One region of the Paenibacillus sp. FSL M8-0228 genome, then DNA from elsewhere that is predicted to be linked to it. Evidence: riboswitches for the same ligand, from Rfam matches in the RefSeq annotation. Region 1 holds a riboswitch; each other region holds the start of a gene.
The links. A riboswitch is a leader RNA that binds a small molecule or an ion and turns the genes downstream of it on or off. The one in region 1 is predicted to bind thiamine pyrophosphate.
Positions count from the first base shown of each region.

Region 2: it holds a riboswitch for thiamine pyrophosphate, as region 1 does, so the genes downstream of both, MKY98_RS13995 (thiamine phosphate synthase) here and MKY98_RS04910 (ECF transporter S component) in region 1, are expected to answer to the same signal.
Region 3: it holds a riboswitch for thiamine pyrophosphate, as region 1 does, so the genes downstream of both, MKY98_RS02140 (ABC transporter substrate-binding protein) here and MKY98_RS04910 (ECF transporter S component) in region 1, are expected to answer to the same signal.

Region 1 covers NZ_JBBOXA010000001.1:1,069,152-1,076,829, forward strand. Annotated here, with positions in the region: gene MKY98_RS04890 (nucleotidyltransferase domain-containing protein) at 1-276, shown strand, start outside; gene MKY98_RS04895 (3' terminal RNA ribose 2'-O-methyltransferase Hen1) at 298-1,749, shown strand; gene MKY98_RS04900 (polynucleotide kinase-phosphatase) at 1,746-4,355, shown strand; gene MKY98_RS04905 (TatD family hydrolase) at 4,376-5,173, shown strand; TPP riboswitch at 5,217-5,326, shown strand; gene MKY98_RS04910 (ECF transporter S component) at 5,578-6,174, shown strand; gene MKY98_RS04915 (ABC transporter ATP-binding protein) at 6,174-7,625, shown strand; gene MKY98_RS04920 (energy-coupling factor transporter transmembrane component T family protein) at 7,600-7,678, shown strand, end outside.
Region 2 covers NZ_JBBOXA010000001.1:3,175,481-3,183,158, forward strand. Annotated here, with positions in the region: gene MKY98_RS13975 (ThiF family adenylyltransferase) at 1-356, opposite strand, end outside; gene MKY98_RS13980 (thiazole synthase) at 353-1,120, opposite strand; gene thiS (sulfur carrier protein ThiS) at 1,123-1,326, opposite strand; gene thiO (glycine oxidase ThiO) at 1,323-2,471, opposite strand; gene MKY98_RS13995 (thiamine phosphate synthase) at 2,536-3,129, opposite strand; TPP riboswitch at 3,394-3,502, opposite strand; gene MKY98_RS14000 (ABC-F family ATP-binding cassette domain-containing protein) at 3,597-5,150, opposite strand; gene MKY98_RS14005 (hypothetical protein) at 5,335-6,324, opposite strand; gene MKY98_RS14010 (hypothetical protein) at 6,311-6,865, opposite strand; gene MKY98_RS14015 (hypothetical protein) at 6,867-7,262, opposite strand; gene MKY98_RS14020 (hypothetical protein) at 7,303-7,678, opposite strand, start outside.
Region 3 covers NZ_JBBOXA010000001.1:472,893-480,570, forward strand. Annotated here, with positions in the region: gene nfsA (oxygen-insensitive NADPH nitroreductase) at 1-559, shown strand, start outside; gene MKY98_RS02120 (TatD family hydrolase) at 738-1,550, opposite strand; gene MKY98_RS02125 (ABC transporter ATP-binding protein) at 1,606-2,556, opposite strand; gene MKY98_RS02130 (ABC transporter permease) at 2,601-3,377, opposite strand; gene MKY98_RS02135 (MTH1187 family thiamine-binding protein) at 3,374-3,667, opposite strand; gene MKY98_RS02140 (ABC transporter substrate-binding protein) at 4,207-5,250, opposite strand; TPP riboswitch at 5,445-5,554, opposite strand; gene MKY98_RS02145 (pyridoxamine 5'-phosphate oxidase family protein) at 5,824-6,258, shown strand; gene MKY98_RS02150 (bifunctional 2',3'-cyclic-nucleotide 2'-phosphodiesterase/3'-nucleotidase) at 6,481-7,678, shown strand, end outside.

The DNA of each region.
Region 1 (7,678 bases):
AACAGCATGCCTCCAATGGAATTCGTAGAATTGCTAGAGGAACTCATTCCGGCACATACCGAACTTTATCAGGTGATCGAACATTTGCTTGATCGTAAAAAAGCGGGCGAGGAGCTGGATGTGGAGCCACAGCTTTCGGTGGTGAATGATTTTATCGAGCAGCAAATTGCTTACTTTGAACAGAAGGCGCCGTTGCTTCAGCATATGGAGGGCGGACGGGATCAGCAGTTGGATGATATGTTCCGCGCTGCGGTGAATGAAGTATGGGAAGTATAAGCTGGGAAGGAGAAGTAGAGTATGCACATCACGCTAAAAGCAACCGGAAACAATGCTGGGATGATTTCGCATTTGCTTGCCAAAAATCCCTACAATACGTATGATCGCACGGAAAAGGGTGCGCGTGTACGCATGGTGTACACCGTGTTTACCGAGGAAGAGGCAGAAATCGTCATTCAGGCTTCGCCAGATTCGATAGATTTGGTCAAAAACAGTCCAGATAGCTATGATATTACACAATATATTAATGACCGGGAGTTTGTAACCAGTAGCTTATTTTGCACCTATATTCGTGGCTCGCTTGGTACGGCACTGAACGGCAAACCCAAAGAAGAGTATGCAGGATGGGTGACGCATCCTTTCGCGCTGGAGTTATCGTTTGGGCCCGTTGCTTCAGATTTGCCGGATTCTGTGGTGGAGGGACTATTTGCTCCGCTGGGCTATCAAGTAGTCATAGAACGAGGGAAAGCGGATTATTCTTTTCAACTGAAAAATCGAAGCACCGTCAGGTATGTCACGCTAAGTGGGCATCAGACGGTGCAACATGCGTTGCGTCAGTTATTGCTGTTGATTCCGGTGCTAGATAATTATAAGCACTATTACATTAGTGAAGAAGAGTTTGACAAGCTGAGACGCTATGGTGAGGGCTGGTTGCCAGAGCATCCACTACGCGAGCTTATCATTCGACGCACGCTTCGTTTTACCAATCTGATTGAGCAATTTGAGCAATCAGATTATGATGAAATAGGTATTAAAAAATATATTGAAAAGGATACTGTCCAAGCTCAAAAGGATAAGCACGAACAGATTCAACAGCCAGAACAGCCACATGAGGAAGGGAAGCAACAGCCTACAGTACGGCTAAATGAGCTGCGGTATCAAGCTATTATGGACGTAATTCGCAAGCTGCCTCGCAGACAGAAAATCGTAGATTTGGGTTCAGGGGAAGGGAAGCTATCGGCTCGGATGGCCCGAATGACGGGCGTTGAAGAGATTTGGGCGGTGGAGCCGTCTGCGTATGCACAGTTGAGAGCCGTGGAGCGTTTTAACAAACTGGAAAGGCATGCCGATGCGATCAGTCCTACACCCATGATGGGCTCTCTCTTTTATTATGATGAACAATTGCGGGGAAAAGATGTGATGATCCTATGTGAGGTCATTGAGCATGTGGATGAGCATCGTCTGAACCGGGTGATGAAGACGATTGTAACGGAGTATCAGCCGGGCGTGCTGATCGTGACGACTCCCAATCGTGAATATAATGAAGTGTATCGTATGAATCAGCAAGAGATGCGGCATGGCGATCACCGTTTTGAATGGAGTAGAAGCGAGTTTCAGGAACGATGTGAGCAGTGGATTGTGGAAGCTCCTTATTCGGTAGCGCTGAAGGGGATCGGAGAAGAGGTCGAAGGCTTTGGACAACCGACCCAAATGGCTATATTTACGCGCAGAAAGGAGCAGAAGGAAGCATGAGCAATTCATCCAAACGTACGATTCATTTACCGCATGCTGGACTGGTTGTGTTGGTGGGGGCCTCCAACAGTGGGAAAACCACATTATTAGACAAGCTGGTGAGCGAAGGGATTCTGCTGGAGACAGAAGTGGTATCCTCGGATCATTTTCGCAAGCTGGTCGGAGATACGGAATTTATAGACTGGAGTGGACTTCCAAGACTGGAATCGGACGTACTGTTCTATGAGTATCAGCAAATGTCAGCCAAGGCGTTTGAGGCGATGGATACGATTCTGGCTATGCGCTGTCGCTTGAATAAGCTGACGGTTGTGGATGCCACCCATTTGTATGCTGAGGACCGTCAAAAATATGTACAGTTGGCAGCCAAGGCGCATGTTCCTGTAATGGCTTTGGTACTGGATGTATCCGAAGCTGTGCTGCTGGAACGTGATTTAGGCAGGGAGCATCCGCGTGGCCGCCAACGGGTCAAGCAGCAGGCACAGCTGTTAAAGCGGAACCTGCGTGGGATCCGTGAGGAAGGCTTTAACGCTTGCTATATCCTTAAGGATATAGAAGAAATGAATTTTGTTCGCCGTGCGCAGCCACTGTTTCATGAGATTGGCTCAGGTATTGACATCATTGGTGATATCCATGGGTGCTACCGTGAGATGCTGGAAGTGATAGAGCGGCTAGGATATACGGAAGATACGGAAGGACTATACCATCATCCAGATGGCAGAAGACTGGTATCTGTCGGGGATGTGATGAGCCGTGGCCCCAAATCGTTACAAGCGGTGCAGTTCTGGAAAAAGCACGTGGATGCTGGACTAGCGTATATGATTGACAGCAATCATGGCTGGAAAATCGGCCGTTACCTTGATGGAAGAAAGGTGACTCTCAGTCATGGGGATGAACGATTTGCAGAGGAACTGGCCCAGTATGAACAAAAAGCGGGCAAGGCAGCGGCGGAACAGCTTAGAAGCGAGTTAAGGGACTTTCTGCTACATGCACCCTCACATCTTATTTTTGGCAGGAATGGATTGCGACACGTGGTCGTGGCTCATGCGGGGATTAAGGATCATTTTATCGGCAAACAGTCGGCACGTATTTCTGATTATTGCCGTTATGGAGATACGGAAGGACAGGATGCAGACGGAAAACCAATCCGCAAAGATTGGTTCGTAGACCATGAATCGGGAGAAATAGTAGTATGGGGACATGATCCTAGACCGCAGCCTACCCTTGTGAATCAGACGGTGAATATTGATCAGGGTGTGGTATTTGGCGGTATGCTAACCGCTTATCGTTTTCCGGAAAAGGAATTTGTCAGCGTTCCGGCACATGAGAATTATGCGAATGATCCCGATAGCCCACTTGTCCGGTGGCAGAGAAAACGGTTTTCCCCGCCGAATTTACGCAAGCTCATCGCTGGTTACAGTGTACTGACGGAATCGTATGGCGAAGTGCGCGTTCAAGGAGAATCGGTCAAAACCGCTATAGATGCCGTGTCACATGTGACAGTACCGATAGAGGAACTGGTGTATATTCCACCGACCATGAGTCCTGCTCCAGCGGTGTCTGCAGAGGAAGGTTATCTGGAGCATCCGCGTGAAGCGCTGGCTTATTATCGCGGGCAAGGGGTACAAACGATGGTGGCCGAGAAAAAACATATGGGTAGCCGGGCTATTTTGCTATTATTCAAAAACGAACAGGCCGCTGTCGAGTATGTAGGCTACCCGACATTGGGCACGATCTACAGTCGGAGCGGGAGAGCTTTCTTTGAACAAAGCCTTGGGAAGCAAGTGCTGGAAAAGCTGAATGTGGATCTACGGACTGCCGGATATTTTGAACGGAACCAGACGGATTTTGTGTTGCTGGATGCGGAAATTGTACCGTGGAATCTCAAGGCTCGGGAATTGATTGCTGCACAGTATGCGCATGTGGGTGAAGCAGCTCTGCTGGATCGCAGTAAGCTGGTAGACAAGCTGAAGCAGGCGAAGGTTGCGGGCCGAGAGGTTGGAGACTGGTTGGAGGAAATGGAACAGAAGTACGCGAATGCCGTGACGTTTCAAGAGGCTTTTCAAAAATATTGCTGGGATGTGGACGGTCTGGATGAGATTCGTATCGCACCGTTTCATACGCTGGCACACAGCGGAAAGACTTTTTTTGACCATTCTCATATTTGGCATATGGAGCAAAACCGGGAGCTGGCTGGGCTGTCTTCCCTGTTTATGGAGACAGAGTATCGCGTGATCACGGACGAAGCAAGCGAGGAAGAGGTCATTCGTTGGTGGAACGAGATGACAGAGGATGGTCATGAGGGGATTGTGATCAAGCCGGAACGCTTTTTGATGAAAAATCGGGACAAGATGATTCAGCCTGCAATCAAGGTGAGAGGCCGGAAGTATTTGCACATCATTTACGGTATGGATTATCTTGCCCCTGAGAATTTAAAGCGTCTGAAGCAGCGTCGAACGAACAAAAAGGAGCGTCATGCCCTGATGGAAGGAGCGCTTGGTATGGAAGGCGTGGAACGTTTTGTCCGCAAGGATACGGTAGATCGTATTCATGAATGCGTCCTTGCCGCACTATCTCTGGAATCAGAGCCGATTGATCCAAGATTGTAGTTTGCGAGGGAGGGATTGAGATGGAAAGGGGTACACCGTTAATTGATATTGGTGTGAACTTGATGCATCGTTCGTTTCATGCAGATCGGGAACAGGTGGTAGAGAGAGCCGCGGCTGTAGGGATTTCACCGCTGATTATTACCGGGACCAGTGTCCGCAGCAGTCGGGAAGCTTCTCAGTATGCAGCGCGTTATCCGGGCAAGCTGTATGCGACAGCTGGCGTGCATCCCCATGATGCCAAAGACTGCAGTGCAGACACGATTCAGCAGCTCCGCCAGTTGGCGGGTCAGCCGCAGGTCGTATCCATAGGGGAATGCGGATTGGACTATAACCGTGATTTTTCGCCACGTGATGTGCAGCGCCGATGGTTTGGCGAGCAAATCCAACTGGCGGGTGAGCTGAAAATGCCGTTATTTCTGCATGAACGAGATGCACATGAGGACTTTGTCGCTATGCTTCGGGAGTATCAAGGGCTTGTCGATAAAGCGGTAGTGCATTGTTTTACCGGCACGGAACAGGAATTGCGTACGTATGTAGAAATGGGACTGTATATCGGAATCACCGGCTGGATTTGCGACGAACGGCGGGGGAAGCATCTGCGTGAACTGGTCAGAGATATTCCCTTGGACCGTCTGATGATTGAAACGGATGCTCCATTTTTGACCCCGCGTAATTTGCCTGTGAAGCCTAAAGAAGGGCGTAATGAGCCCATGTATCTCGCTCACATTGCTGCTACGATAGCCGAATGTACAGGTCGAAGCATGATGGAGATCGAAATCGCGACGACGGAAACGGCTAAACGTTTCTTCGGATTATAGGATTGTCAAAGCCATAGATGTGGTATATATTATAGTGAATTAAAAAGCATTGTCGGGAGCTTGAGAAAGTCAGGCTGAGAGGGTGGCCCTTGCCACTGACCGTGAAATCTGATCTGGGTAATGCCAGCGTAGAGAAACCAAGAACACTATACAGGAATGCCGCTTTTTTTTTGCGGTTGTCGATAGATTCAATGTATGTCCTAGCATTTTACCTTGATCCTGACTTGGCTGGGTATCAGTGTAGTAGTTTAGACTACTGGTTATATAAGGCATATCGACGAATGATGTTTTGTATGGTGCTTCACCTTTTACTGCGCATAAAGCTTGCCTGGAGATTCAGCTCCAGACAAGCTTTTTTTCATGGCCAAGAGGCCAACTATAAGGAAAAAGGGGAGCACGCAATAATGAATACTGCTGTAAGAGCGTCCAAAGGGTTGAAACTGACGGATATTTTGGTCACGATTGTGATCGCTGTTGTGTTCGGGTTGATCTACAAAATATGGGGACCTGCCTATGATTTGATGAAACCATTGGGTCTACACGCCGAGCAACTGATGTATGGCATGTGGTTTATGGCAGGTACGTTTGCTTATCTCATCATTCGCAAGCCGGGTGTTGCGATTTTGGCAGAGGTGGCAGCGGCAACGGTCAGTGCTTTTTTGGGAAGCGAATGGGGTATGTCCACCTTGTACTATGGCCTGCTGCAAGGCTTGGGAGCGGAGCTGTTTTTTGCGGCTTTTCTGTATCGGAACGCAAACCTGTGGGTTGCTTCGCTAGCTGCGGCTGGGGCGGCTGTCACTTCTCTGATTTTAGACTTCAGCTACGGGTATATTGATCAGCTATCGACTTGGAACTATGTTTTGTATATTGGATTTCGGATGATTGGCAGTATTGTGATTGCCGGGGTATTCGCGTTCTATCTGGCTAAGGCATTGGAGGTAACCGGAGTCACGCGAAGTTTGAGGCCTGCAACGGAACAAGATTATAAGGGGCTGGATTGATGAGCCGGGCAACCGAAGATGTGGTGGCTTCGATCACCCGGCTACGGTTGAAATTCCCCGGTGAGCAAGAGCTGCTTTTTCACAATATGTCTTTGTCTGTCCGCAAGGGGGAAAAGCTGCTGCTACTGGGACCGAGTGGATGCGGTAAATCAACACTGCTCCAAGTGTTAAGCGGTCTGATTCCACGCACGATAGAAGTGCCTATGAAATGCGATGCTGCTGTAATCCCAAGTGTCTCAGGTATTGTATTTCAAGATCCTGATACGCAGTTCTGTATGTCATATGCAGATGAGGAACTGGCTTTTGTGTTGGAAAATAATCAGGTTCCCCGGGAGCAGATGCGATCCCGTATTCGCGAGCTGCTGATACAGGTGGGTCTATCGACGGATGATATACATATGCCCATTGGCAGCATGTCACAGGGAATGAAGCAGCGGCTGGCGATTGCGTCTGTGCTGGCTATGGAGCCAGAAGTGCTTTTTCTGGATGAGCCCACGGCTTTGTTGGACGAGGAAGGCACTACACAGGTGTGGGATACCATTCGCAACATTTCGGTAGACCAGACACTGGTGATTGTGGAGCATAAAATTAATGAAATTGTCCATGATGTGGATCGGATTGTGGTGCTTTCTGCTCAAGGGGAGATCATTGCAGATGGAAGGGCCGAAGAAGTATTTCATGTGCACCGGCAGGCATTGTCCGAGTACGGCGTGTGGTATCCGGGAGTATGGAATGAATCGTCTTCGCCACGTTGGAGTGAAGCAGTGACGCAACAGAATGGTGCGGGGACTGATGTGCTGGAGTTGGAACATTTTAGCGGCCTCCGCGGTTTAAGTTCAGTGATTTACGTGGAGCATGCGCAGGTGAAGCCTGGCGACTGGATTGGCGTGGTTGGTGAAAACGGGGCTGGCAAAAGCTCGTTGCTGCTCTCCATGATGCGCTTACTTCGAACACAGGGGCGTTATAGCGTGTGCGGAATTGAGGTAGGCAGTACGGAACAACTGGCAGAGCGTATCGGGTTCGCGTTTCAAAATCCCGAGCTGCAATTCGTAGCACACACCGTACGAAAGGAACTAGAGTATTCGTTACCCAAGAGCTTGTTTAGTGCTGAACAGTGCCGGGAGCGGGTGAATCGGATGCTCGTACAGTTCGGACTGGAGCAGCTGGACGAGCGTCATCCGTATCAGCTTTCGTTGGGTCAAAAAAGGCGGTTGAGTATTGCTACGGCTATGATCCGTGAGCCGGAAGTGCTGCTGCTGGATGAACCGACTTTTGGGCAGGATGCGCGTAATACCTTTGTCATGCTGGATATGTTGGAGCAGCTGAGAACGGCAGGCACAGCCATTGTGATGGTCACGCATGACCCGGAAATTGTCCGTCGATATTGTACCGATATATGGCGGATTCAGAAAGGGGAACTACAGTATGAACCTGTCCTTTCCCCATCATAAAACATGGCTGCATCGCGTGAATCCGGGTCTAAAGCTCGTGATGTTTTCCATAC
Region 2 (7,678 bases), 2.1 Mb from region 1:
CCAACATCCAGTACATGTGCATGTATAACCGTTTCCGAATTAATATCCTTTAATCTTCGCTGAGCAGCTACTACTTTGGGATATCTTTGCGCAGCATCACTTTCCTGAAAAAGCTGCTGGCGCTGCAAATTGCTCCATTCCACATAATCCCGGTCTACGAGGCTCACTGTACCTACACCCCCGCGAACGAGCGTTTCCGCAATACCTGTACCTAACGCTCCGGCACCTATGATTAGTACGTGGGAAGAAGCAAGCCGACGTTGTCCTGTCGGTCCAAAGGGCGCGAATCTTTCCTGTCTGGAATAACGGTCACTTGAATGTGTTCCTCCTGCACCGGATTTGTCAGTTACCTTCATGCCTGAACCATACCTTCTATCGGACTGCTTGCTGAAGCGTAACGTTTTACAGGAATCATCCCCGCCTCAAAACCATATCTTCCAGCACGAACAGCCAGTTTCATGGCCTCGGCCATTTTTACCGGGTCCTTCGCTCCTGATACGGCTGTATTCAACAAAACAGCATCTGCCCCTAACTGCATCGCCATTGCCACGTCACCGGGTGAGCGAATACCCGCATCGACAATAACCGGAACCTCCGCCTGTTCAATAATTAGACCTAATGAAAACGGATTAAGCAAACCATGTCCTGTACCAATCGGTGAAGCTCCAGGCATAACGGCATGTACTCCAAGCTCTTGTAGCCTCTTTGCTAGAATCACATCGTCCGATATGTAGGGCAGCACGATAAAGCCTTCTTCTAACAGCTTTTCGCTAGCTTTCAACGTTTCAAATGGGTCCGGCAGCAGTGTCTTGCTATCCCCAATGACCTCCACCTTAATCATATCGCACAGGCCGGAGGCTTTTGCCAATTGGGCAATACGAATCGCCTCCTCTGCTGTTGTAGCCCCTGCTGTGTTGGGAAGAAGTGTATACCGGCTCAAATCCAGCATATCGAGAAAATGCTGCTTATCCCGTTCCTCCAAGTTCAATCTCCGTACAGCAAACGTCAATATTTCCGTCTCAGCAGCCTCTACGGCTTGGGATTGGATATCCAGATCAGAGAATTTTCCTGTTCCCAACAATAACCTCGAGGTAAAAGATGCTTTTCCAATGGTTAACATAATCAACCGCCTCCCACAAAATGTACAATCTCTAGGCAATCTCCATCTTTCAGTACCGCTTCATCATGATCTTCACGGGTCAATATATGCCGATTCAGCTCCACCACTACGGTTTTCACCTTTACATCAAGCTCATGTAGCAATTGATTCACATGAGTGATTCGATTAGAAAAGGTCAGGCTCTGGCCGTTAATCGTCAGCTTCATAAGCTTTTCTCCTTGAGGAGCTCAGAAGAAAAACTACTTATCCCAAGTTCTGCTGCACAAGCCCCATTAAGCATAGCTGCCATCGCACGCCCGGTAGCATCACTCAGCAGGACACCGTTGCGATAATGCCCGACTGCAGCATATACGCCCTCGACCCCAGGAACAATGCCTATAAAAGGATGACCTGATACAGCCTGCGGACGTAAGCCCGCCCAAGCGCGTATAAAAGAAGCTTCACGGACGCGCGGCAGCCAGGCAGAGGCACGTGCCAACAACCCCTCCAAGCCTCCTACGGTCACCTCTTCGTCATATTGATGTGGAAGGCTCGTTGCCCCAATCCAAAGCTCGTTATTCTGTTTAGGCACGAGGTAAATATCATCAGCATAAATGGTATATTCTAACGGGTGATCCTTCAAGGAGACCGCTACCGCTTCGCCCTTGACCGGATAAAGTGGATATTCAAACCCAACCTGCGCTAGCAATTTCATGCTATCCAAGCCTCCGGCAATAATGACCTGATCGCAGGAAAAAAAACCACTATCTGTGCGGACACCGCAAATTCGATCATCCTGTATGACCAGTTGCTCTGCCTGTGTACCAGACCATACCGTTGCTCCCAGCACCGCAGCAGCACCTGCATAAGCACGGCAAAGCTGGACAGGAGCCACTTGTGTCTCCTTTGAACGATATATTGCCCCGATCGCTTGTTCATCCAAACCTGGAATTCGTCGGGCCAATTCTTTCGCATCCCACCAGATAGGACAATCACCCTTTCGCGTTTTAGCAGCTTTCCAGCGTTTTTGGCCTTCAGTCTCCGTACGGAAAGGGGTCACAAACCCTTCAGTACGGAATTCCACCGAAATACCTGACAAACGCTCTAGATCACAGACAAGCTCAGGGAATGCATCTCGACTTATGCGAGCAAATCGTGATAGCTCAGAGTCGGTGAACTCTTCACTTTCCGCTGCCAGCATTCCAACCGCTGCTCCTGAGGCTCCCTCACCCGGGATCAATCGTTCCAGCATAATCGTACTTCTTCCCTCCTTGGCCACATGATAAGCAATGGAACTGCCGATGACACCTCCACCTATGACCAAGCATTCAGCGTGTCCAATCGCTCTTTCCTCTGTGTGTATCTTTAGCATTTGTTCCGTATCTCCTCTCCATAAACCCTTCTGCTTTCAGCTTGCCTCTACTCTCGTTTTCTCGCTACAGGCTGTGAACTACAAGGTCTGCCATTCGCCTATACTCCATTGCAGCTGCAACGGGCGACTCAGCCTCCCATATACCAGACATCACCGCAATTCCGCTTGCTCCGGCCCTATAAAGCTCCGGGATATGATGCGGTTGTATGCCGCCTAGCGCAATCACCGGAATGTTCGACAACCTGCAAATATGTTCAAGCTGAGCTAAACCCCGCGGTACAATACCGGGCTTACAATGGGTCTCATATACGTGACCATAAAGTACATAGTCCGCTCCTGCCCGCTCAGCAATTTGCATCTCCTCCAAGGAATGTACAGACACTCCACAGCGTGTACCCTTTGGAAGTAGGCTTTTCACATCCACAACAGGTAATCCATTAGCTGGTAATTGAACGGCTCCGACCAAAGTAAGTAAAGCTACATCCACACGATCATTTACTACAATTTGTTGCAAAGGAACTTCCTGCTCCACCAGGCTGCGAGTCAAAGAAAGCAATGCAGAGGCACCATTCTGTTTTAAACGTGCGTGTACATAATGAACATACGGACAAATCACAGCAGCCACTTGGGCGGCTTGTGCAAAAGTGCCCTTTTCCATCGAAATTGCGTGTAATTCGATTTTGTCTTCACCTCACATTGGACTAAAGGATCTAAGCTTAGCCAGCCACGTCTACCAGCAGGAATGAAAGGGGATTATATGTGAATCGTCTACGGAAGCTCGAACTACTTAAAATGAACGAAACGCAAAAAAACCACTTCCCCAAGGAAGTGGTTTAACGAACGTCCAATAATCGAACGGACCATGAATCCGTATACGTGTATCGTCCCACGCACAAACAAAAATAAAGATGGTGTTGCCTTGTTTGTACGGCGCTCACTTCCCTACGCTGGCATAACCCAGATCAGGTGCAAAGGGTCCGAAATCCATTTATTCCGTCTCAGCCGCATGGGCGGCTCCCCTAGTGTGACTATTTTATTGTATAAGCTAAAGATAGCTTAGCATATTTTTCTAATTCTGCAAACCCCACTTCGTGTGAAATTTGCTGGAACTGGATTTAGCTGATTTTAGTTAACTTTACTTGACCACTCTTCCACATTCCACGTTTTGGTTACCCAATCCTCGTAAAAGTCCGGTTCGTGAGATACAAGCAATACGGTCCCTTTGTATTCCTTCAAGGCACGTTTCAGCTCATCCTTTGCTTTAACATCCAAGTGGTTGGTAGGCTCATCGAACAGTACCCAGTTGCTTTCACGCATTAACAGTTTGCAAAGACGGACTTTAGCCTGTTCTCCACCACTGAGCGCAGATAGCGGACGCGTGATATGCTCATTTTTCAAACCGCAACGCGCCAAATGCGCTCGTACTTCATGCTGGTTCAAATGCGGAAATTCATTCCACACATCGTCAATCGGTGTAATTTTCTCGGCCTTTACTTCCTGCTCAAAATAAGCGGGCTGCAAAAAATCACCTTGATAAGTTTTTCCACTGATTGGCGGAATTTTTCCCAATATGGTTTTGAGCAATGTCGATTTACCGACACCATTGTAGCCGACAATTGCAATCTTTTCGCCACGTTCAATCGTCATGGACATTTTAGGCAAAAGGGCATGTGTATAACCAATCTCAAAATCAATACCCTCAAATACCGTCTTTCCGCTTGCACGTGCCTCTTTGAATTGAAAGGTTGGTTTTGCGGCTTCTTCAGGCTTATCAATACGTTCGATCCGATCAAGCTGCTTTTCACGGCTCTTTGCTCGGCCTGACGTAGAGGCACGCGCTTTATTACGCTGAATAAAATCTTCCTGTTTCTTAATAAAATCCTGTTGCTTCTCATAAGCATCAATATGCTGGGCTTTGTTCAGATCCGCCATTTCGAGAAACTTTTCATAATTAGCTGAATAACGGGTCATCTTGGCAAATTCAAGATGGTAAATAACATTAACGACCTGGTTCATAAATTCAGTATCATGTGAAATAAGAATAAAGGCATAGGGATAGTCCTTCAAATAGCGCGTAAGCCATTCAATATGCTCTACATCCAAATAGTTGGTAGGCTCATCCAACAGCAGGACATTCGGCTTTTCCAACAGCAACTTAGCAAGAAGAACCTTTGTCCGTTGCCCGCCACTAAGTGCGGATACATCCCGATCCAGTCCTATGGCCGACAGACCTAGTCCATTCGCCATTTCTTCAACCTTCACATCAATGAGGTAAAAATCCCCCATATCCAGTTGCTCCTGAATTTCACCCATCTGTTCCAGCAACACTTCCAACTCATCAGGAGAAGCATCCCCCATTTTGTCAGTAATCTGCATCATTTCCTTTTCCAATTCCAACAAAGGAAGAAAAGCATCCTTCAATACATCACGTACCGTTTTGCCCGGTGTCAGCTTGGTATGCTGATCCAGATAGCCGTAACGCACACGTGGAGTCCATTCCACTTTACCCTCATCCTTAAGCAATTTTCCAGTGAGAATGTTCATGAGTGTCGATTTACCAACACCGTTAGCTCCTACCAAACCTACACGTTCCCCCGCAAGCAATCGAAAGGAAACATTTTTAAATAATGCGCGGTCCCCAAAGTTGTGGGATACATTTTCTACAGTCAATAAACTCATAAGCTGTTTTTGGCTCCTTATTGTCATCGGCATTGCCGACTGTTCTTATTTCATATGCATTTCGTTTCTCTCAAAGCTTTATTGTAGCACATTCTGCAACCATATCGGAATATTGAAAACAGTGAATTTTAAGGTTTTTTGGTATGGATCTGCCTAAAAAAAGAAAAACCACCCATGAGGGTGATTATTTTAAGCCATTATAACATTTGTACTCAAAGTAACCCGCAGCTGCTGCAGATTTTTCATCCGTGAAACGTTCACTCGCTTTAAAGGGAGCTGGACATGAATCTCTATAAAAATACTTTATTCCAGTATCTGGTTCTATGCCACCGATAATGTCTTGCTTTCTAACGACTCTCCCACCACCAAATCCATAGTTATTGTAATACCTGTCTCCAACCGGAATGCCTTGGATAAACGCGATCAGCCCCACATCATCTACCGTGTTGTACCACTCCTCTTGCGGAATGATCGGTAGCGTGAACGAATAAGTTATGCCGTTACGCGCTGCTTTTTCGTTATGGACATTAATAATTCGCGCCAAGTCCTCTTGAACGCTGCGAACAATGGTGGAACGACGTATTTGCTCAAAAGTTTCTGAATTATTCAGCAAAGATATAGCGGTCTGATCCTGAAGTTCCTTTTGAAAGCCCTCTATCCACCTGTGATTCCGAGCATCGTATGCGTGCACATAATTATCCAAGGTGAACCCCACACTGTTGCCTACTAAATCAACATAGGCATATGGCTTTTTTTCGCTCCATTTGTGGCCAATAGCAGCTTGTCCATGCTCGTCTGTATAGGCTTCTGAGGTGAACGCATAATAACCGTCATAATCCAGAATTACAATAGCCGGTATGTAATCCAATAATGCACGTTGTGCTACTATATCCCCATCAATGCCTACATTAAGAAAAAGGGTGTGCAGGAACGTGATCAGCGCTGCTTCTTTATCTACCCGAAAAAACTTATCCGATCCGTATCCGGCCTCGCGTTCCTGACGTTCATTCTGTGAGAGCACAACCCCTGCATCCTGAACTGCGGTACGGAGAGCCGACGTATATTTCATTTCTAGCTGCTGCACTTCACGCTGATTCTGCACCCGTAAGTCACTAACTACACCAAAGGGCAAAAACAAAAGTATAAATATGACCGCAAAATCAGTAATCCTCATTCAGAACCATGCCCCCGTAAGAAGCTGTAACTGCTGGCTTGCCGCTATCTGCCCCACCAAGAAGCCATGATTTGTACAAGTCCGCAGGAGTCCGATTCGTAATATGTACCCGGACCGTAAAATAATCCCCGGCCATCAAGGTATATCGACGCGTCTGATCTGATTTTGGCTGCTGATTGTCAGGAAACAGTACAGGAAAAATTTGCGAATTATAGTACCCATCATATACAGCTTCATAATTGCCCAGAAAACTGTCTGGCTTCGCGGCATCTGCATAGTCCGGTACATACTTTTTGTGCATATGCTCCAAGTCAACTTCGTACGTATTGCCTGTCAATTCCAGATCACGCATAAAATCGTTATACATCGTCGGTGTAATGTAACCCTTGGTTCTTACCATATCAACAAAACGTACAGTTGCATGATATGTATTTAACCCGGATATATCATCCTGCCGTTCAGCAGCTTGAGCTGCGGGTACGATGTACAAAAGCAATACAGCGAGCAGCGCCCCCAACAGCTTCGATATTGTTTGAACCACTTCAGTCTTCCCCCAATTTCTCAAAACGTACAGATGTTATGTCCCCATTCCCATTACGCTGGGGGTACATGGAATATAATGAGGAAGCATCCAGGGTCGATACATCAGGCTCAAACGGTTCAGAAAATACATCATACTCTGTCCCGTCGACTTGAATCGAAATCCCCTCCTGTAAGTTCATGCGAATTGCCTGTATGACCTGAGTTCCTTTAATCCGCTCCGGCAACCCCACCCCAGCAGTACGGGCTATTCGCCCTTCAGAATGCTCCTCTTGCTGTGATCTTAATTCCAGTGCACCATCCAGCTGGCTGGACAAGTCTGCTGCCGTTACACATGCGGTTATGAACAGAATAACTGACACACCAAGCCGCAGCATACTTGAAGCGTGATCAGACATACTCTCATCCCCTTTATGATTATTATCTCTGCTGTAGTGCTTAGGACTGGGTAAACAACAACCCACGTACCACGTTCGATTTGTCTTTGACGATTTCAGCTTTAAATTTACCACTCGGATTTACGTATTCATTCTCTTTCTCATTAAGTGTATTCGTGATTTTACCTGTCTTATCACTGCCACCATTCACGGCGCCATACTGTTCACTGTCTGGGCTAATGTTCAGAGCATTACCGTACCACTGGCCTGCCATATTTTTGCCGGTTTTAATCTGAATGCCGAATTGGTCCTTCCCCTGAAACTTCCGCAGCGCATTGGTCACCTGGGAACCGCTAATCGTTGTGCCGTCATATACCGTAAAAGAGGCTTGAGACAATTCGGTCTGAATATCAGCAAAATTATTTTGTGCCGTTTTA
Region 3 (7,678 bases), 600 kb from region 1:
GTTGGCAGGAGGGCAGGCTTACGTTGAGCAATGCCCTGCGTTTTTGGTATGGTGCGCAGACCTGTATCGCTTGAAACAGGTCACGCTCCACCATCAGCCAGGTCAGCCTTCCTATGAGGGGTCCGTTGAAAATTATACGGTTGCGACCATTGATGCCGCGTTAGCTGCACAAAATGCAGCGGTAGCCGCTGAATCACTGGGCTTGGGCATCGTCTACATTGGCGGCATTCGTACTAACATAGCAGAGGTGTCTGAGTTGTTAGGGTTGCCAGAGCTGGTGTATCCAGTATTCGGTATGTGTATTGGTGTACCGGATCAGGAAACGGGCTTGCGTCCACGCCTTCCGCTGTCCGGTGTTTTGCATATGAACGGCTACGACAAAAATCAGACGATGAAAGCTGTAGAGGTATACGATCACACATCAGCGGAATATTTGAAGGAACGTACGGGCGGTCAACGCTCTACGCCATGGTCTGAGCAAATGGCCGGAAGATTGACCGAGCCAGCACGCTTGCAGTTGAAGCCATTTTTGGAACAGAAGGGTTTCCTGAAGCAATAAAATTTGAGTAGCGACAAAAAACTCTGCAAAATACAAGTACATTTGAGCTATATACGTTTGAAAATACAAGAACCTCCTTATTTACGTATGATGAAGTTCCGCGTAAATAAGGAGGTTCTTTGCTTTGGTTGCATGTTGTGGTTGTAAACCTTCCAGTCAGTAAACAGCTGGTATATCTTTATCCATCAGATAGTGAGTAAAAGCGTCTCGTATTTTCATAAAATAATTGATGGACGGCAGATTCATCTTGCTGGGTCAGCTTGCTGTACGCGCGAATGACGTCGGCAGTCATCCGGGGATGTGTCTGTTGTCCGGTAAAAGGACCCTCGAACGGCCAGGGACCGTCTGTCTCTGCCATGATCTGATCAGACGGATACTGTCTTGCCAAACTGCGGATCTCTTCTTCGTACAGGAGATCCGGTGTGAAGGAGACATAATAGCCGTTCCGGGCGATACGTTCGGTCGTGGCGGCAGAGCCTTTAAACCAGTGAAAATGCGCCTGCATGACGCCGTGACGTTCCAGAAGGTCACAGGCGATGTCTGCGTCTTCATAAACGGCGTGCAGGACAATGGGCTTGCTATGCTTGCTTGCAAACTGGATGAAACGCTCCAGTAGCACTATGTAGGGAGCGAGGTCAAAAGGAGCTCCGCTCTGCGAGGCTTCTAGCCGATTGTAATAGGGTAAGCCGACTTCACCCACGGCGACCATCTGCTGTACATGTTCGTCCATCCAGTCGAACAAGAGGTCAAGCTCAGTTTGCGGTGGAAGGGCCTGTTCGGGATGAAAGCCAAAGGCTGGCCGTACTAGCCCAGGGTAACGCTCGGCTAACCGTAGATTGGCTCGGCCGGAGTCCAGATGCATCGACACGGCTATCACAGCTTGGACGCTGCTATCAGCAAGTGAAGCGAGCAATAGCTTCTGTTGCTCGGGCGGGTAGCTGTCTACATGAATGTGCGCGTCGATTAATGGAGCGGGTCTTGTTGTGGTCAAATCCAAGCCTAGCTTTGTTTGGCTGTTCCATTTCGATGCACATCGAACTTTTACGTCACTCATGCCGATTCAATCCATCTTCCGGGATATTCTTGTGAACGCTCTGAGCATTGTCCATGTCGCCGTCCAGTTTGTACTTTTCCTCACGCATCCAGCCGGTCATGGTTCGCTTCCATTCAATAAAGAGAGGATCGAGGGTGATTTCTTCCCTACGCGGGCGGGGAAAAGGGACATCTACGACATGCACCACCGAAGCAGGTCGCGCTGACAGCACATAAATGCGGTCGGAGAGCAGCAGCGCTTCTTCAATGCTGTGGGTAATGAACAGCACAGAGCGGCGGTTCTTCTCCCACATCCGCAGTAACCATTGCTGCATATCTGCACGTGTCAGCGCGTCGAGTGCGCTGAACGGCTCATCCAGCAGCATTAATTCCTGCGGGCTGAGCAGTGCGCGAAGAAAGGCTGCACGCTGTTGCATTCCACCAGACAGCGTATGTGGATACGCCTTGGCGAATTTGCCTAGTCCAACCTGCTCGAGCCATTGCAGGGCTTCTTTGCGACGTTCGCGTTCACTGGCGTACTGAGGGGGGACTGCTGTATTTTTACGTGGAGCATTTTCCTGCCCAAGCAGTACATTATCCAGCGTGGTGCGCCACGGGAAAAGGGCGGGCTGCTGTGGCATATAGCTGATATGCCCACGTTCACCAGTCATGTCTCGTCCGTGCATACGGATACGTCCCTGCTGTGGTTTGAGTAGCCCGCCGATGATGTGAAACAGCGTACTTTTTCCGCTGCCTGACGGACCGATGAGAGAAACGAATTCTCCCGGCTTGACTGTGAGGGATACATCCTGCAGCACGGGCAGTAAGCTTCGCTTTTCGCGGAAGGCGAGGCTGATCCCGTCCAATTCCAGAGCAGAAGGGGCAGTCGAAGGACTCTGCTGGTCCCCGGCTCGTTGTTCATTAGCAACGTTGTGTGATGATAAGTCAGTCGGATGCAGACTCATATGTGCCACGTCCTTTCTTTGCTGTATTTAATTCAAGGAGGAAGCTATTCCTGATCCGGTTTCCAGCGAACCAGCCATTTTTCCAGTAGTACTATGATGACAAACATCAGTAAACTGAGCGCGACAATGATGCCGATGGCGGCAAAAATGAGGTCCGTGCGATAGGCCGATTTTTGCAGCAGCATATAATATCCGATTCCTTCGCTCGCACCAATCCATTCGGCAATAATTGCGCCCATCACACTGTAGGTGGCAGCAATCTTGATGCCGGAGAATACTTGCGGCAACGAGTGTGGCAACTCCAGCTTCATAAAAATAGCCATGCGACCTGCACCCGACATCTGCATATAGTTCATCATCATACGGTCCGTCCGTGTCAGCCCGTCCATGGTCGCTACAGCCACGGGAAAAAAGCATACTAAGGTAATGACCATCAGCTTGGGCAGCATGCCAAAACCAAACCACACCATGAGCAGCGGCCCCAGGGCGATGATCGGAATGTTTTGGCTCAGGATAAGCAGCGGATACAGGGCGGATTTGAGAAAAGGAATGGTATGAAGAACGATGGCGATCAACAGTCCCGTTGCTGTCCCTATAGCGAATCCCACAAGTGTCAGGCGAATTGTAGCCCATGTATGGGCACCAAGCAGCGCCGTCTGGGCCATGCCCTCCTGTACGATGAGGGATGGAGCTGGCAGTAGCCAGGATTCAATATGTAAATAGGAAACCGCCCCCTGCCAGGCTGCTAAAAAGAAGAGGACCGCCACAAGGGGCGGCCATACGCTTTTCCACCAGGATGCGTTCTTGCCTTTCGGATTCATGGGCGATATTTCTCGGTCAGCTTGTTCATGCTGATGCCTTGTGGGTTATGTGCGATTTTGATCTGTGAAATGACGCTGGGACTGCCCGCTTCCGTCAAAGCCTCATGCATTTCTTTAACCACTTTCAGCAACTCGTCGAGCTCGCCCTCCATGGTCGTATCCAATGGGTTCACCTGATGTTTGACACCGGAGCGCTGAATGACCTCAATCGCCTTATCTACATACGGGTAAGAGTCCTCGTTATTAGGAGTTTTAGGGATTACTTGAATACTGAGCAGTGTATTAGCCATGCAAATTCACCTGTCCTTCATTTGGAGTGTTTTAGAGAAAATAGGGTGGTTTAAGGCGTTTGAGACCGCTCCGCGTTTCATTTGGTCTTACGATCGCTGTTGCAGGGGGATTCTTGGATTATTTAAGTTTTCAAAGGTAAGAATTCCCCTGCAAAGGCGAACGCTCCGCTTCTCCAGATTCAAATGAACCGCTCCGCTGCTGCCCGCCTTAAAAGCACCCTATTTTTAAAGCTGGTTTGTGCGGCATTTTTAACACACAAGCGCACCTACTTAGCGCTTAGATAATATGAAACTAAAGAATAAACCAAGTTGAACGAGAACGAAGTGGGCGGAATGGTGCTGTACAAGCGTTAGCGTTCGCTTTAAAAGCTTTCCGTAGGAAAGCTCGCTTCGGAAGCATAACCTCCCCGGATTTCTACACTAATCATAAGTTTTTATTAAGAAATCCGGGGCGGTGGCGATGGGAAGCACCATCCGACTGCGTAGTAGGGCTTCGTTCACTTCTCTAGTTCAGTCTTATTTAGTGGTTTAACAAATGGTCAGCGCTTGGGCAAGAAGTCGTTTGTGAAGGCCTTATCGACTTCCAAAGGCTTGCTGAGCAGCTTGCGTTCGTACATCCAGTCCGAATAGTTTTGCCATACCTCCGCTTTTTGCACGCCCCATTGCGCGGCATCATCCTGATAACGTGGGCTTAGCCATTTTTGGCTGGCAAGTACCAGTTTTTTATCCAGCTCCGGTACAGCTTTGCTTAAGATGTCCGCGGCTTCTTCCGGATGGGCGATAGTGTATTCATAGCCTTGGGCGGTAGCGTCCATGAACGCTTTGACCAGCTCGGGATCATTTTTTATCGTCTGTTCGTTGCTCACAATTACAGGCGTATAGTAGTCGAGGCTTTTGGAATAATCTTTTACATACAGCATATCCAATGGCTCATCTCGAAGTTGGGCCTCGATTCCGGTCCATGCGTAGAAAATCCAGGCAAAGTCGATATCCCGCTTCACGGCTGTAAAATAGTCTGCATTGCCCATGTTGACGATCTTCACTTTGCTCACATCGCCTTTGTCTGAATCCATGATGGATTTCATGACCGCTTCTTCTACGGGAGAGCCCCAACCGCCGTATTTTTTACCTTCAAAATCTTTCGGGCTCTTAATTCCGCGATCTACCGGGGCTGCGAAGCCTGAGGTATTATGCTGAATCACCGCAGCGATGGATACAAGCGGCACACCTTGCGTGCGGGCCTGTGTGACGCCTTCTTGGTAGCTGATACCAAAAGGTGCAGCATTAGAAGCAACCATTTGATCGGCTCCGCCTGAACCAGGTTGAACAATTTGGACATTCAAACCTGCTTTTTCGTAAAATCCTTTGTCCTTGGCGACATAGAGTCCCGTATGATTCGTATTGGGTGTCCAGTCGAGCACGATTTTAACATCTTTGAGCCCCTTTGCCGGAGTAGACGTTTGAGTGTCGGTAGCGGAAGCCGCTTCTTGGGATGTAGGGGGACTTCCACCGCAAGCGGTCAGGGTCAGGGCCAAGAGCCACAGACTGATCAGTCCCAGGCTTAATATTTTCATGCGCTTCATCGTTAGTGTTCTCTCCTTTTGATTACCCGTTATCCATCCAATCAGACAGCTTAAGTTTCCCATTTTCATAAAAATAACATCTGCCGGACGCGATCTTTCCAACAACTTAATCCTCAACAAAAAAAGCGCCCCGAGTTTCCGGGACGCTTGCGCTTGTATATACCAAAGTAAGGGATGGTCCTATGTAAAAAAGGCACATCTTGCTTAAGCATTCCTACGCTGGCATTACCCAGATCAGGTTGTAAGGGTCAGTGTCTTGGGACACACTCTCAGCCGGCCGATTCCAGCACCCCTGGCATTGTATGGTTTAATGGGTTCATTTATTCGGGTTTACTACGACGATTATATGCTTTGAATGCAGGTCTGTCCAGCATGAAGGGAGAGATAACGGTTCATTTGCCGAACGACAGGGTACACTTTTACTGTGAGCTTTGATCTGAAAATGAGTATGAATCAATCCGATTCGATCCGGTCATGTTATTTTCAGAACAGCTGCGCAGGTAGGTTCAGATGGGCTGGTGCCCAATGGCATGGCGTAGAGAATTCTAATTCGTGAAAAGGAGTTGTTGTACTGTGGGTAAAACGGAAACATTGGATCGCAACCAACTGGAACAAGCCATTGTGAAGGCTTTGGATAACAACAAATTTTGTACGTTAGGTACGGTAGAGGGTGGCAAACCGAAAGTACGCTATATGGCCCTTTTTAACGATGGAATGAACATTCATCTGGCGACAGATCGCAAAACGCATAAAGTGGATGAGCTAAAGGACAATCCGAATGCTTATCTGCTGCTGGGTTATGAGGTTGGCGGTACGAAGGAAGTTGTTGAAGTGGAGGCTACCGTCCAAATTACAGCTGATGAGGGGCTACGCAAACAAGTGTGGAACGACTCCTTGAAGGAGTGGTTTTCCGGACCGGACGATCCCGATTATGTCATTCTGGACGTGAATCCGACTCGCATTGAGTATGTGGGTCAGCAAACGGAGCGCCAGGTGTGGAAGAAATAATACGAATATAAATGGATAAGCCAGTAAATCTCCAATTTTTTCAGGAGGTTTGCTGGTTTTTTTATGTTTGAGAAAATTAATTATTTTTTCATAAATAATTTTAAGTAAATGACTACTCTTTTGTCTGGCGTTGGATTAAAATAGAAATGGTGAGTTCAAGGCTTACATATATGTGCAAAAGTATGTATATGAGGCATACACCTTAATGAGGAGGGGTATATTTTGTTATTACGTAAAAATTGGTTTAAAGGGTTTACAGCAGCAGTTGTAGCTTGTAGCATGCTGGTGTTTTCAGCCGCTCCATCCTGGGCAGCTAGTGATTCTCGTGATAGCGCTACGGTGAATTTGCGGATCATGGAAACAACGGATATCCATGCGTCCCTGATGAACTACGATTACTATTCGGACAAAGAAACCAACGAGTATGGCTTGGTTAGTACAGCTAGCTTGATCCAGAAGGCACGTAGTGAAACAAGAAACAGTATGCTGTTCGATAATGGTGATTTGCTGCAGGGCAACCCATTAGGCGATTATATGGCCCGCAACAAAACCTTTGAGAAAGAAGGCGGTGTCCATCCGGTCTACAAGATGATGAACCTGATGGGCTATGATGCAGCTACAGTGGGCAACCATGAATTCAACTACGGTCTCGACTTTCTGGACAAATCGCTCAAGGGAGCTGATTTTCCTTATGTAAATGCGAACGTTTATGTTGATAAAGGGGGCCAAGCTACTAAGAATTATTTTACCCCTTATCAGATTCTTGATAAAACAGTAACGGACGAGAAGGGCGAAGAGCATACACTCAGAGTGGGTGTGATCGGTCTGGTCACACCTCAAATTATGCAGTGGGATGAAGCCAATTTGAAGGATAAAGTCGTTACGAAGGATATTGTGGAAACGGCGAAAAAGTTTATTCCTCAAATGAAGACGGAAGGTGCTGACATTATTGTCGTGCTTGCGCATACCGGTTATGAGGATGTGCCACAAACGCCACTGATGGAGAATGCCGTTAAGTATTTGAGCCAGGTGGACGGAATTAACGCTATTCTGTTTGGGCATGCTCATAAATCTTTCCCTGGCCCTGATTTTAAAGATATGAAGGGTGTAGATCTGGATAAGGGAACCATTAATGGGGTACCAGCCGTGGAAGCTTCCTCATGGGGCAAGGATCTGGGTATCATTGACCTGAGCCTAGAAAAGAAAAATCGCGAGTGGAACGTGACTAACTCTCAATCTCAAGTGCGTCCGGTTGTGAGCACCACTAATCAGACTGTGCAGTTTATCCCTGAATTTAAACTGATTGATGCGGTCAAAGAAGAGCATCAAGGAACGCTGGATTATATTCGCCAGCCTGTAGGAACAACGACGGCGCCAATTACCAGTTATTTTGCATTAGTGCAGGACGACCCTTCCATTC